2 regions of the Enterococcus sp. 2201sp1_2201st1_C11_2201SCRN_220225 genome follow, and region 1 is predicted to be linked to the other one. Evidence: riboswitches for the same ligand, from Rfam matches in the RefSeq annotation. Region 1 holds a riboswitch; the other holds the start of a gene.
The links. Region 1 has a riboswitch for cobalamin ahead of AB5754_RS01375 (DUF4430 domain-containing protein). Riboswitches for the same ligand answer to the same signal wherever they lie in the genome.
Positions count from the first base shown of each region.

Region 2: it holds a riboswitch for cobalamin, as region 1 does, so the genes downstream of both, AB5754_RS02575 (DUF4430 domain-containing protein) here and AB5754_RS01375 (DUF4430 domain-containing protein) in region 1, are expected to answer to the same signal.

Region 1 covers NZ_JBCOJC010000002.1:96,465-102,145, forward strand. Annotated here, with positions in the region: gene AB5754_RS01375 (DUF4430 domain-containing protein) at 1-4,010, opposite strand, end outside; cobalamin riboswitch at 4,189-4,312, opposite strand; gene AB5754_RS01380 (acetate/propionate family kinase) at 4,424-5,599, opposite strand; partial or broken gene AB5754_RS01385 (aquaporin) at 5,623-5,681, opposite strand, start outside.
Region 2 covers NZ_JBCOJC010000005.1:53,896-59,576, reverse strand. Annotated here, with positions in the region: gene AB5754_RS02585 (ABC transporter permease) at 1-570, opposite strand, end outside; gene AB5754_RS02580 (GNAT family N-acetyltransferase) at 756-1,247, shown strand; gene AB5754_RS02575 (DUF4430 domain-containing protein) at 1,312-1,716, opposite strand; cobalamin riboswitch at 1,859-2,031, opposite strand; gene AB5754_RS02570 (EutP/PduV family microcompartment system protein) at 2,056-2,199, opposite strand; gene AB5754_RS02565 (MGMT family protein) at 2,482-2,793, opposite strand; gene rplT (50S ribosomal protein L20) at 2,979-3,338, opposite strand; gene rpmI (50S ribosomal protein L35) at 3,391-3,591, opposite strand; gene infC (translation initiation factor IF-3) at 3,685-4,209, opposite strand; ribosomal protein L20 leader region at 4,228-4,356, opposite strand; gene AB5754_RS02545 (GNAT family N-acetyltransferase) at 4,423-4,959, opposite strand; gene leuD (3-isopropylmalate dehydratase small subunit) at 5,035-5,625, opposite strand; gene leuC (3-isopropylmalate dehydratase large subunit) at 5,626-5,681, opposite strand, start outside.

The DNA of each region.
Region 1 (5,681 bases):
CCCCCACCGTTACTCTCTCCTCCAGGTAAAACGTGCATAAAGCCACTACCTGCTACGTGGAAACTCTTTAAAGCAGTGAGTAAATCATACTTCTTCACAAAACGTTGATCTTCAGTGGGGTTAATGCCTAATGCAGTTAAAGCGGTAATGACTTGGACCACTTCTTCCACGTTTTCAGTGGAACTATCTCCAAAAGTACCATTTTCATTTTGTTCATTTGAAAGAGCGGTTAACCCCCGTTGTGTGGCAGCGGCTACCCGGCTGTCACTTTGATAAGGTGCCAAAGCTTGCAAGGCCATTCCGGTTAAATCAATGCTGATTTCATCACCGAAGAGATTCCAGCCACCATTTTTTAATTCCTTTTGCAAAAGAAAATCAATTAATTTTTCTCGCGTAGTATATTCACTGACTCCAGCTGGTTTGGTAAACTGATAATCTTTGCGACTATCCACTGCAATCAAAGCAAAAATGGCCCCATTGACTCCTTGATAAGTAACTTTTTTGAAATCACTTAAATAATCAAATAAATTGTACCCGCCTACGTCTTGGGCATCTTTTCCGATAGCCGTTAATGCTAACGCCAAACGAGAATATTCCGTATATTTTGCTCTGTGAAGTTCTCCTTTTACTTCTTGAATATGACTTACGACATTTTCGTAATAGGTTTTAAAGAGTGGATTATTCAGATCATAGCCATTTCGTGCCAAATCCATAATCAACCATTCATTGTTGAAATCCGGTTGATAGTTGGTAAAGAGACTCAATACGTATTGATTGGTTTCTTGAAGTACTTTTTCATAGCTGGCTTGTTGCGTCATTAATTCTTCCATGCGCTTTTGAGCTTTCGTCAATGTGGCATAATTTTCGACTAGGGCTTGTTGGTCTTGTGTGAGTTTTTCATAGTTTTCGGCAATCGCGTCAATTTGGCCTCGGTCTTTTAAGGATAACTCTGCTAATGCAGGCAAAGCTTTAATTTGATCCATGACTGCCTGGGCTTTTGCCAAATCAGCTTTTAATTCCGCTAAACGCTGACTCACTTTTTGCCATTTTTCCACTAACTCAGCCGCTAGCCGGTCTTTTAATTCATCCCTCAACCCATCGTATAAGGTAGCAACTGCTGAAGCTTGGTCAATATCAGCCATAGTTAACTCACTCGCTTCCGGTAAAGCAGTAATTGCCTCTGTTATCTCTTTCACCGCTTTTTCGTCGGCTTTTAGTTGCGCCATAATCTTTTCTGCTTTGTTTAAGATGGCGAGTAACTCGTCACTGATTAAGGCCTTTTGGTTAGCGGTCAAAGCTTCATAGCTTTGGCGGGCATTGGTAACAAAGGTTTGATAAGACAATGACCACATATTCATTTGATCCAATAACTTCATGTATTCTAAGCTTTGGATAACATTTTCCACCGCTTGTTGGTCACTTTCTAATTGATACAAGCGCTCTTGACAGCCTTGTAATTTTTTTAAAGTCTCAGAAGTCAGCAATTCCTTTGCTTCCGGTGATAACAATTTGTATTCTGAGCTTGCCTTATTTATTGCTTCTTGATCGTCTAAGGTCACATCAGCAGGTGCCGGCAATGCGTTGATTAAATCCGTCACTTTTTGGGCTGCTACTTCATTTTCATCTTGAGGCAAGGCGGTCACTGGATTTTTAGCAAAATCATAGATGTTTCCTTGGTTGTTTTGTTGGAAGAGAAACTGACTCAATCCATGGGCTGCTTGATCCGTAGCCATGGGATCTGATTCAGTATCCGTCATAAGATATTTAAAGCTGCCATCCTCCATTTGAAATTCTAATAATCGCACGACAGGATTTTTGCCCTCTGCATTTGTGTAGGTTTTGCTCGTTACATCTTCCCCACAAGCGGCTAAGCCTAAAATTGCTTGAGCTTGGCTATTGGTATTTGGCCCTTCTGAATACCAACGTTCCACATAAAAATCCCCATCAGCAGTTAAATTGGTTTTCAAAAAACCAATCCCTTGTTCGATGGCTGTTGCGACTGCTTTTTGCTCTTTATAAGGAGCTAACGCCGACAACGCCATCCCCGTTAAGTCAATATCGCCGTCATTGCCATAGAGTGCCCAGCCACCATCTTTTAATTGAGCTTTTACAAGTAAATCAATCAGATTCTTAATTTGCTCAGACTGTCCTTTAAGTTGATAATCTTTCGAACTTAACGCAATGAGACCAAAGATTTGATTGTTAATCGTCCCTGTGATATCTTCTTCTACTAAAAGTTTAATCAAGTTAAAGCCACTGATATTGGTAGGGTCTCCTCCCAGACTTAAAATCCCAATGACTTGTCTTTGGGCATCAGTCCATGGTACTTGACCACTATGACTGCCATAGTTTCCATTTACTCGTAATATTTGTTCGGCTAAGGTTTTATAAGTCGCTTCCCGCATCGCTTCAGAAGCAGGGTAGCCAGAGCGGGACATGGCTAAAGCTGACCATTCGCCTATACTTCCCCGGGATTCAATGTTTTGAGACGTCCGTTTCAAAGCAGCAACAACGTCTTGAGTGCTTTGAAGCTGTGCCATTTGTTTAATAGCAGCTTCTAAAGTGGCGTAATTGTTCACTAATTTTTTTTGCGTAGCTGTTAGCGTGTCATAAGCTTTTTTAGCTGCCGCAACTTTTCCTTGATCGCTTAGTTGCAATTGATCAATCGCGGGTAAAGCTGCGATTGCGTCCGTTACTTCATCTGCGGCTTTTTGATCTTCTAATTGAGCAATTTGTTTTTCTGCGGCGACTAATTGAGCCACTAATTCCTTACCCACTTGTGCTTGTTCTTCTTTGGTTAACGCATCATAGGCTGATCTAGCTTCTTGAACTTGTTGCTTTTGTGCCAAGTCATGAATCTCACCTAAGTTTTGAATCAATTGTTTGACGGCTTCCACCGGATCTTTTTCAGGTGTGGTTGCCGGATTGTCCAAGCCTGCCAAAGCTTGATCCACCAAAGCTTGGCTAGCCGTTAAGTCCGTTAACTGGGTCATGGCAAATTGATAGGCTGCTTGATAAGCAGTCCCTTGGGCTTGCCAAGCTGCCGCGTCTTGATTGATTTCCCCAATTTTTTTGGTCAAAGCCAATTTATCCGCAATCGCAAAGGTGCCTGTTCCCCCATTCCCTAAATCCGCTCCGTAACCAACTAGGGAAAATTGAACCCGGAAAACATCTCCGTCTTCCGGTTTTTTGCTACCCATTCCCACACCGGGAAAGTCGTTGTTAACGGAATACAGCCAGCCAGACATAGGCGTGTAAGAAAATTCTCTCAAAGTGCTACCGAATTGATTTGTCGCATTCTTCAATGCGTCGTTCCCGCTAAAATCAATGAGTTCTTGGGGCACTTTGGTTTGACCATTGTCCGCATTTTCGATTCCCGATAGATAGAAATTACTTCCCACCGTTCCCGTGTGGCTGTATTGCAGACCTTGTTTTGCAAAAACGTCATCTAAGACTTGTGCATAATTCATCTCGGTTGTTAATTGAACTTCCATAGGTTCCATCACATACCCTTGGCCTAAGACAAATTTTTCTACAGAAATTGTGATGGTCTTTGTTTCGGTACTTTTGGCTTCTGCTAGTAATTTTTGCAAACTCTCTGCTGCTTCTTGCAAGGTTTTCCCATTGGTTACTTGAGCTTTTTCTTCGTCAGTGAGTTGATTGTAGCGATCAATTAACTGATTAATGCTTGTTTGGTCTTCTGGCGTCAATGCAGAAAGATTGATTCTTCCTATTTCATCAATCAGTTCTTGAACCTTTTGACTAGGTGCTACTGCATCACTAGTAGCCGGTGGTGTCTGTGTCGTGTCATTTACAGCAGGAGCATTTTCCACAACTGAACTACTAGTCGTTGCATTCGTGGTAGTTTCTGCTGATTCCGGACTTGTAGTCTCAGTAGTGCTTACCGCTGTCGAATCACTTGTTTCGGCTGCATAAACCGCCAGCCCATTGTTGACCAACACTTGCCCCATTAAAATTGTGACCGCTAACCCTTGAACAATTTTTTTCATTTTCTCTTTCCTCCTACGACTTTGCTTCGCCTTTTTATCTAAAAGTACAAAAAAGACACTCAGATTGAGTGTCTCCAGCAGCCATATTCCAAATAAACATACTAATGCCTACAAGTACGTCGAAAGAAATGGATGCTGGACAGTTCTCCCTGATATGGTGCCCAGTTCCAACAATCGAAGGTATCCTGACTTCACTTCATCCTACTTGCTCCTCTTCCCAAGTTGTCTTACCTCAGTGAGTAATGAGCGTTCGTCCATGTTACAGTAGAAAGGGACTGTCGAGGATTTTCACCCCGTTCCCTGCGATTGCTGTTCCAAGTATTTAAATTTTTTTACCTATTATGAACAATTCAAGAAACCAATACTTGCATCCTTTTTCCAACTAGTTACTACAACATTAGCTAATCTAAAAATTAAAGCTCCGCAACCCGCATAACATCTCGAGCAATAATAACCTCTTCATCGGTCGGAATAACCAGTACTTTTATTATGCTCTTTTCATCTTCAATAAACAAAGCATTTTCTTGATTCTTATCTTCATCAATGGATAATCCCAAATAAGTTAACGAATCACAGACTATTTTTCGAATCGTTGCTGAATGCTCTCCTACCCCCGCAGTAAATACTAAGGTATCCAAACCATTTAAATCTGCTGCATAAGCACCAATGTAATGAATGATTTGGTGACTGAACACATCTAGCGCTAATTTAGCGCGAGGATTTCCAGTCATCGCTGCTTCTTCGACGTCACGACAGTCATTTGATATTCCTGATAGCCCAAGAAGCCCAGATTTTTTATTCATTAAATTTTTGATTTCTTGAGGATTAAGTCCTTCTTTTTCTTGAATGAAAGGAATGATTTGTGGGTCAATATCGCCAGTCCGCGTTCCCATGACTAAACCAGCTAAAGGAGTAAAGCCCATGGAGGTGTTAACGGACTTTCCATCTAATATCGCTGCAATACTGGCGCCACTGCCGATATGACAAGTAATCACTTTATGAGCTGATGGATTTAACCGCAACGCTTCCTCTGAAACGTATTGATGGCTTGGCCCATGAAATCCATAACGACGAATACCGTATTTTTCATAATATTCATAGGGCAATGCATACATGTAATTTTTTTCTGGCATCGTATGATGGAAAGAAGTATCAAAAATTGCCACTTGTTTAGCATGAGGCAAAACTTTTTCAAATGAACGAATGCCAATTAAATTGACTGGATTGTGAAGTGGTGATAATGTACTTAACTCATCAATTCGCGCTTCCACTAGTTCATCAATTAATGTAGCATCTTGATAATACGTTCCTCCATGAGAAATCCGATGACCAACGCCTGAAATATCTTCATATGAGTTAATGATTTTTTCTTCCAACAAAGTATCTAAGACTAGTTGAACGGCTTGTTGATGATCTTTAATCGGTGTTTGTCGTTCTTTTTTTTCTCCTTGATACTTAATGCTAAACACGGCGTCCACAGAACCAATTCGTTCAATCATTCCTTCTGTAATTACCGTTTCTTCTGGCATATTAAATAATTTAAATTTCAAGGAAGAACTTCCTGAATTTATTGCCATTACTTTAGTCATAGATCTACTTCCTTTCAAAGCTCTTAAAGTATAGCGTGTACAAGACAAGCTAAGAATGCACCCGCAATTGGTCCTAAAATAG
Region 2 (5,681 bases), on a different contig from region 1:
AATCACGCCTAATAAAGGAACTGCCAGATACAAAAGCTCATAACTCCCCCGCATCACCGTGGCAAAATTGCCTTGTAACCAAGAAGACATATTTTGCACCAGCTCAAATTGATAAGCAAAAAAAGTAGCCATCGAGCCAATGATATTGCCAAACATAACCCCCACTAAAGGCACCATCATCTGATTTTTCCCCGGCAAAAAACGAGTCAGTTGTAAAAACAATAACGTGCCTAAAAACGCAAAGAGAAAAGCCACGCCAGAGCGCAATAACAAAGGTGCATCCGGTAAGAAGAGCATCACCACTAAAATTCCTAGACGCGCACTGTCCATAGTTCCTGCCGTCGTAGGGGAGACAAATTTATTTTGGGTCAACTGTTGCATCACCAAGCCACAGACACTTAAGGTACTGCCAGCTACGAGTAAACTTATTGTACGAGGCAAGCGGGTCGCAAAAAAAATCAACTGTTGCTCCCCTTTAAAAAAGAGTTGCCCATCCAAGTCTTTGACCCCAATAAATAACGAAAGAAAAATCACAAAGAATAAAATCGCCCCTTGGAGCACTTTTTTCATGGCTGTCCTCCTTTGTAATTGAGAATGATTATCAGTATCACCGTCTTAGTTTAGGCAAATCCCTGATAAAATGCAATCTTTTTTTGACGAGAATTGATGTTTTTTGTGAAATTCCTCATTTCCCCTTGGCTTGAAGCAAAAATAACCCCATACTAAAGAAAAACCCCTAAAAAAGGAGTTTTCCGATGAATAACAATTATTCCTATGAGCAAATCACTGCTACAAATCAAGCAGAAGCTTTTTTGATTTACTTGGCAAATGCTGATTATTTTGCCTTAACTAAAGAAATCCCGACGATGGAACAAATCCACGAAGATGCTCGTAGCTTACCAACAGGACTTGATCTTAGCCACAAGCATTTTTTATTAATTCGTCAAAATGAAATCCCGGTGGCGGTCTTAGATCTCCTCACAGACTATCCCAAAAAACAAGAAGCCTTTCTTGGGCTTTTGCTAGTAAAAGAAAAAGGTCGGGGTCACGGCCGCAAAATCGTCAGCAGACTAGAAGACCAACTGATGAAACAAGGCTACACCAAACTGATTTTAGCCGTGTTGCAAAACAATCAACCCGGTCTTATTTTTTGGCGAAAACTAGGCTTTCAAGAAAGCGGAAAAGGGACTTTTCCGCTAGACGCCACTAGCTACCCTGTATTGAAATTTGAAAAAGCGCTGAATTAAAGCAAAAGGAGCGTTTTAGCCACAGCCAAAACGCTCCTTTTCCAACATATGTCTCAATGATTTCTTACATCGCTGCCAAATTAAAGATCACTTTGTCCCCGTCTTTTAAGGTTACATCTTTGGCGCCTTCATTGACTTGTTCCTCATTTAGAGTAAACGTCCAATATTTTTGGGCTGGGGCATCTTGTTCTTTGCCTGCGATACTGGTAATAAAGCCATCTTCGTCTTTGATTTCAAAGTTTTCCTTCATGGCATCGTATAAACTAGTATCCTTAGCCACCGCGATTTCTTTGTTTTCAAATTCACTGCCATCTTCTTGTAAAATCACTGTAACGGCTACTTCATTTGCTGCAACGCTGGTACTAGCTGTAGTACTATCACTGGTATCATTTTGACTGCCACAAGCAGCTAACCCCACCATCACCAAGGCGGTAAAGATAACGCCCATGAACAACTTCAATTTTTTCATCATACTTCCTCTTTTCATTTTAGTCCTAAAAAAGACACTCCGAATAACTCAGAGTGCCTCCAGCAGCCATCTTCAAAGAAAAACCCAGCCTAGTCGTTCATTAAGAAAAATAGATGCCAGACAGCTCTCCCTGTTATCATGCCCAGTGCCAACTATCCTAGATATCCTGACTTCACTTCATCCTACACTCTCCTCTTCCCAAGTAAACTCAGTGAGTAATGAGATTTCGTCCATGTCACAGTAGAAAGGGACTGCCGAGGATTTGCACCTCGTTTCCTAAGACAGCTGTTTCTTATTTAGTTTTCTTTATTGTAACATAATCCCCTGATAATGAAAGTCTTATTGAGACTGCCAATCAGCTGGATAAGTCACATAAACAAACCGAGCATCCCCAGTGACGGAAAATTTGATTTGACTGCCTAAAGCTTGACAAAGGGTGGTTTTGCCGCAGCCCACTGCTCCCATTAAAATAATTTTTTTCATAGGCTTTCCTCCAAACCAAAAAAAGTGCCTAAAGAGACTATCTCCTTAGGCACCGTTACCTTTAAGTGCACACCCTTGTACACAGTATTTGTAATTTATTTTTACAATCATATGTTAGCTTGCAAAAAGTTACTTGTCAATGGTTTTAAAAAAGGAAAGAAGGATTCAATAATTCTATCGGCTAAAAAACTTACACTCGAAACTGCAATTCCTTTTTGCAAATTTTCTTTGTTCCTAGCTACTTTTCTCTCGTTAGTAGGCAAATTCTCTATCAGCTATCTTTCAAAAATCTCCTTGCCACTGAAACTCTTTCAAAGCCACCCGATTGCTAGGTGTAAATCCCACACCTTCAGCAATCAATAGTTCCGATTGTTCCTGCCAATTTGGAGCACATCTTCCTTGGCTATTGACCACTCGATGACAAGGGTAATTTCCGTAATACTTCGCTTGGCGCAAAACTTGCCCTACCAAGCGGGAATTTTGCGGATAACCAGCTAGTTCAGCAATTTGCCCATAGGTAGCAACTTTACCTGAAGGAATTTCTGCCACAATGGACAGCACTAAAAAAGCGAAATTCTCATCCATTTTTGCCATTCTATCACTCTCCAGTAATTTTATTAGAACTGAAAAATCATGAACTAGTCTCCTCATTTTACCACAGACTATCAATGGTTCTTCTACCAAAAATTTCTACTCAATGACCGACTAATCTCTGGGTCAAAATAAAAAACCCCACTCACTAAGAGCGGGGCGAATACTGATTGAACAGTATGAATTGCTTATTTGTTCAAAGCATCTTTAGCTGAATCAGCTAAAGCAGTGAAAGCTGCTGCATCGTTAACAGCAAGATCAGCTAACATTTTGCGGTTGATGTCGATTTCAGCTAATTTCAAGCCGTGCATCATTTTAGAGTAGCTAAGACCATTCATACGAGCTGCTGCGTTGATACGAGCAATCCACAATTTACGGAAGTCGCGTTTCTTTTGACGACGATCCCGGTATGCGTAGCTGTAAGATTTCATTACTTGTTCTTTAGCTGTTTTGAATAATGTATGTTTTGAGCCGTAGTAGCCTTTCGCTAACTTAAGCACTTTTTTACGACGTTGACGAGTTACGGTTCCACCTTTAACACGTGCCATGTTGAATTCCTCCTAGATTTAAATCAAATTGTATGTTGCTTTTAAGGGTGTCTTAACGCATTTGTGACAATTGTTGACGAATACGTTTGTAATCGCCAGCTGACACCATGCTTGCTTTACGCAATTGACGACGTTGTTTTTTGGTTTTGCCGTGGAAACGGTGACTAGTGAAGGCGCTGTGACGTTTCAATCCTCCGCCGCCAGTGCGTTTTACACGTTTTGCTAATCCGCGGTGTGTTTTTTGTTTTGGCATGACTAATTCCTCCTACATTTCATTGCATATGCATTCTGCACAGATCACTGAACAGCGCTGGCATTCTCAAATAAAAATCGTACGTGGGACAGTTTATTTATTATCGGCTTTTGGAGCCAATACGAGAAACATGCTACGACCGTCCATTTTGGGTTTTTGTTCCACTGTTGCCAAATCATTTGTTTCTTCGGCTAAGCGATCCAAGACCTTCTGACCAATCTCTTTATGGGTAATGGCACGACCTTTAAAACGGATGGAGGCTTTCACCTTATCCCCTTTTTCAAGGAATTTACGTGCATTCCGCAGTTTCGTATTAAAATCATTTACATCAATCGTTGGGCTTAAGCGAACTTCTTTGATGCTGATCACTTTTTGTTTCTTACGGGCTTCCCGATCCTTCTTTTGTTGTTCGAAGCGGTACTTCCCATAATCCATGATCCGGGCAACTGGTGGTTTTGCGTTAGGTGCCACTAATACTACGTCCAAGTTAGAGCGCTCTGCGATTGCTAGGGCTTCTGCTTTGGATTTTACACCTAATTGTTCACCGTTTTGATCGATCAAACGTAACTCACGTGCTCGAATGCCGTCGTTTACCATCATGTCCTTTGCTATGGTCATTCACCTCCAGGTATATTCAGAGAAACAAAAAAACGAGTTCGTATTCGAACTCGCACCCAAACTCACACTACACCTACGTAGTCTGAAACCTATCAGCCCGGCAAAATTCTTCACTCAGGCGAGAAGCGGGTGCTCCTTCTTTATTTCTCAACTTTTATAGTATACGAGATTTCGGAAATGATGTCAAGTTTTTTTCATGAAAAAAGCGGAAATTCATTTTTCCCCTTCCCAATAAAAATGCACATTGGCTTTGTCTGCTTGCTTGGTATGACGATAAATCAATGTATCCAAGCCGCCGATTTCAAAGCCCATCTTCAAATAAAAACGACAAGCCGCCAGATTATTGTCTTGGCCAATAGTCCAAATGCCGGCATAGCCTTTTTCTTTGGCTTTTTTTAGACCGAGGGCCAACATTTTTTCGGCAATTCCCTGTCCCCGATAAGCACTGACAACTTTTAAATCCGACAAATACAGATATTTCAACCAGTCGTCGGTAAAAATTGCTACGCCGACACAGTTTTTACCGTCAAAAGCACCTACTGCCGGCCCTTCCTTTAAAACTTTTTCAATCTCATAGTTTTCATCGGGAAAAGTTAGCTCTTTCACATCTTCTGGGCTAAAGCGTTCCTCAGTCGCATGCCAGCCGGTTTCATCATGGCTAACCTGTAAACGACCAAATAAAGAAAAAGCTTCATTAGGCAAGCGAACTGCTGCCTCATCTTTTTCTGTCAATAAGCGAATTTCAATCATGACGTCCCTCCTTTTTCTTACTATACCAAAACAAAGGCCAGACCAACAGCGGTCGGGCCTTTGTTTTCATATCATTTAGCGCCAATAAGCGGGCACTTTCGTCTGTTCATAGGCAGTAATCAAATCGGTATCTTGCAAGGTAATGCCAATTTCATCCAAGCCGTGAATCAGTTTGTCTTTCCATGTGCTGTCGATGTCAAAATGCCAGACCTCAGATTCTGTCCTCACTGCTTGAGCAGGTAAATCAATTGTAATTTTAACATCTGCCGGAAAAGCTGCTAAGGTGTCCCGGACTTCTTTAGGTAGTGCAATGGGCAATAAGCCATTTTTAGTGGCATTCATATAGAAGATATCGCTGAAACTCCCGGCAATTACAGCTTTAAATCCGTAATCCATCAAGGCCCAAGCCGCGTGTTCCCGAGAAGACCCCGAACCAAAGTTATCCCCGGAAATCAAAATTGTTGCTTCTTTATATTGGGGTTCGTTCAAGACAAAATCTGGATTAGCCGTGCGATCTGGCAAGTAGCGCCAATCGTCGAATAAAAACTCCCCAAAGCCTTTTTTATCCACTCGTTTCAAATAACTTTTAGGGATAATTTGATCCGTGTCCACATTGTCATTCATAAATGGCACAGTCTTTCCTTTATAAACGGTAAATGCCTTCATTTAAACGCCCTCCTTTACAAGTTCTCGCACATCTACAAAGCGGCCATACAAAGCCG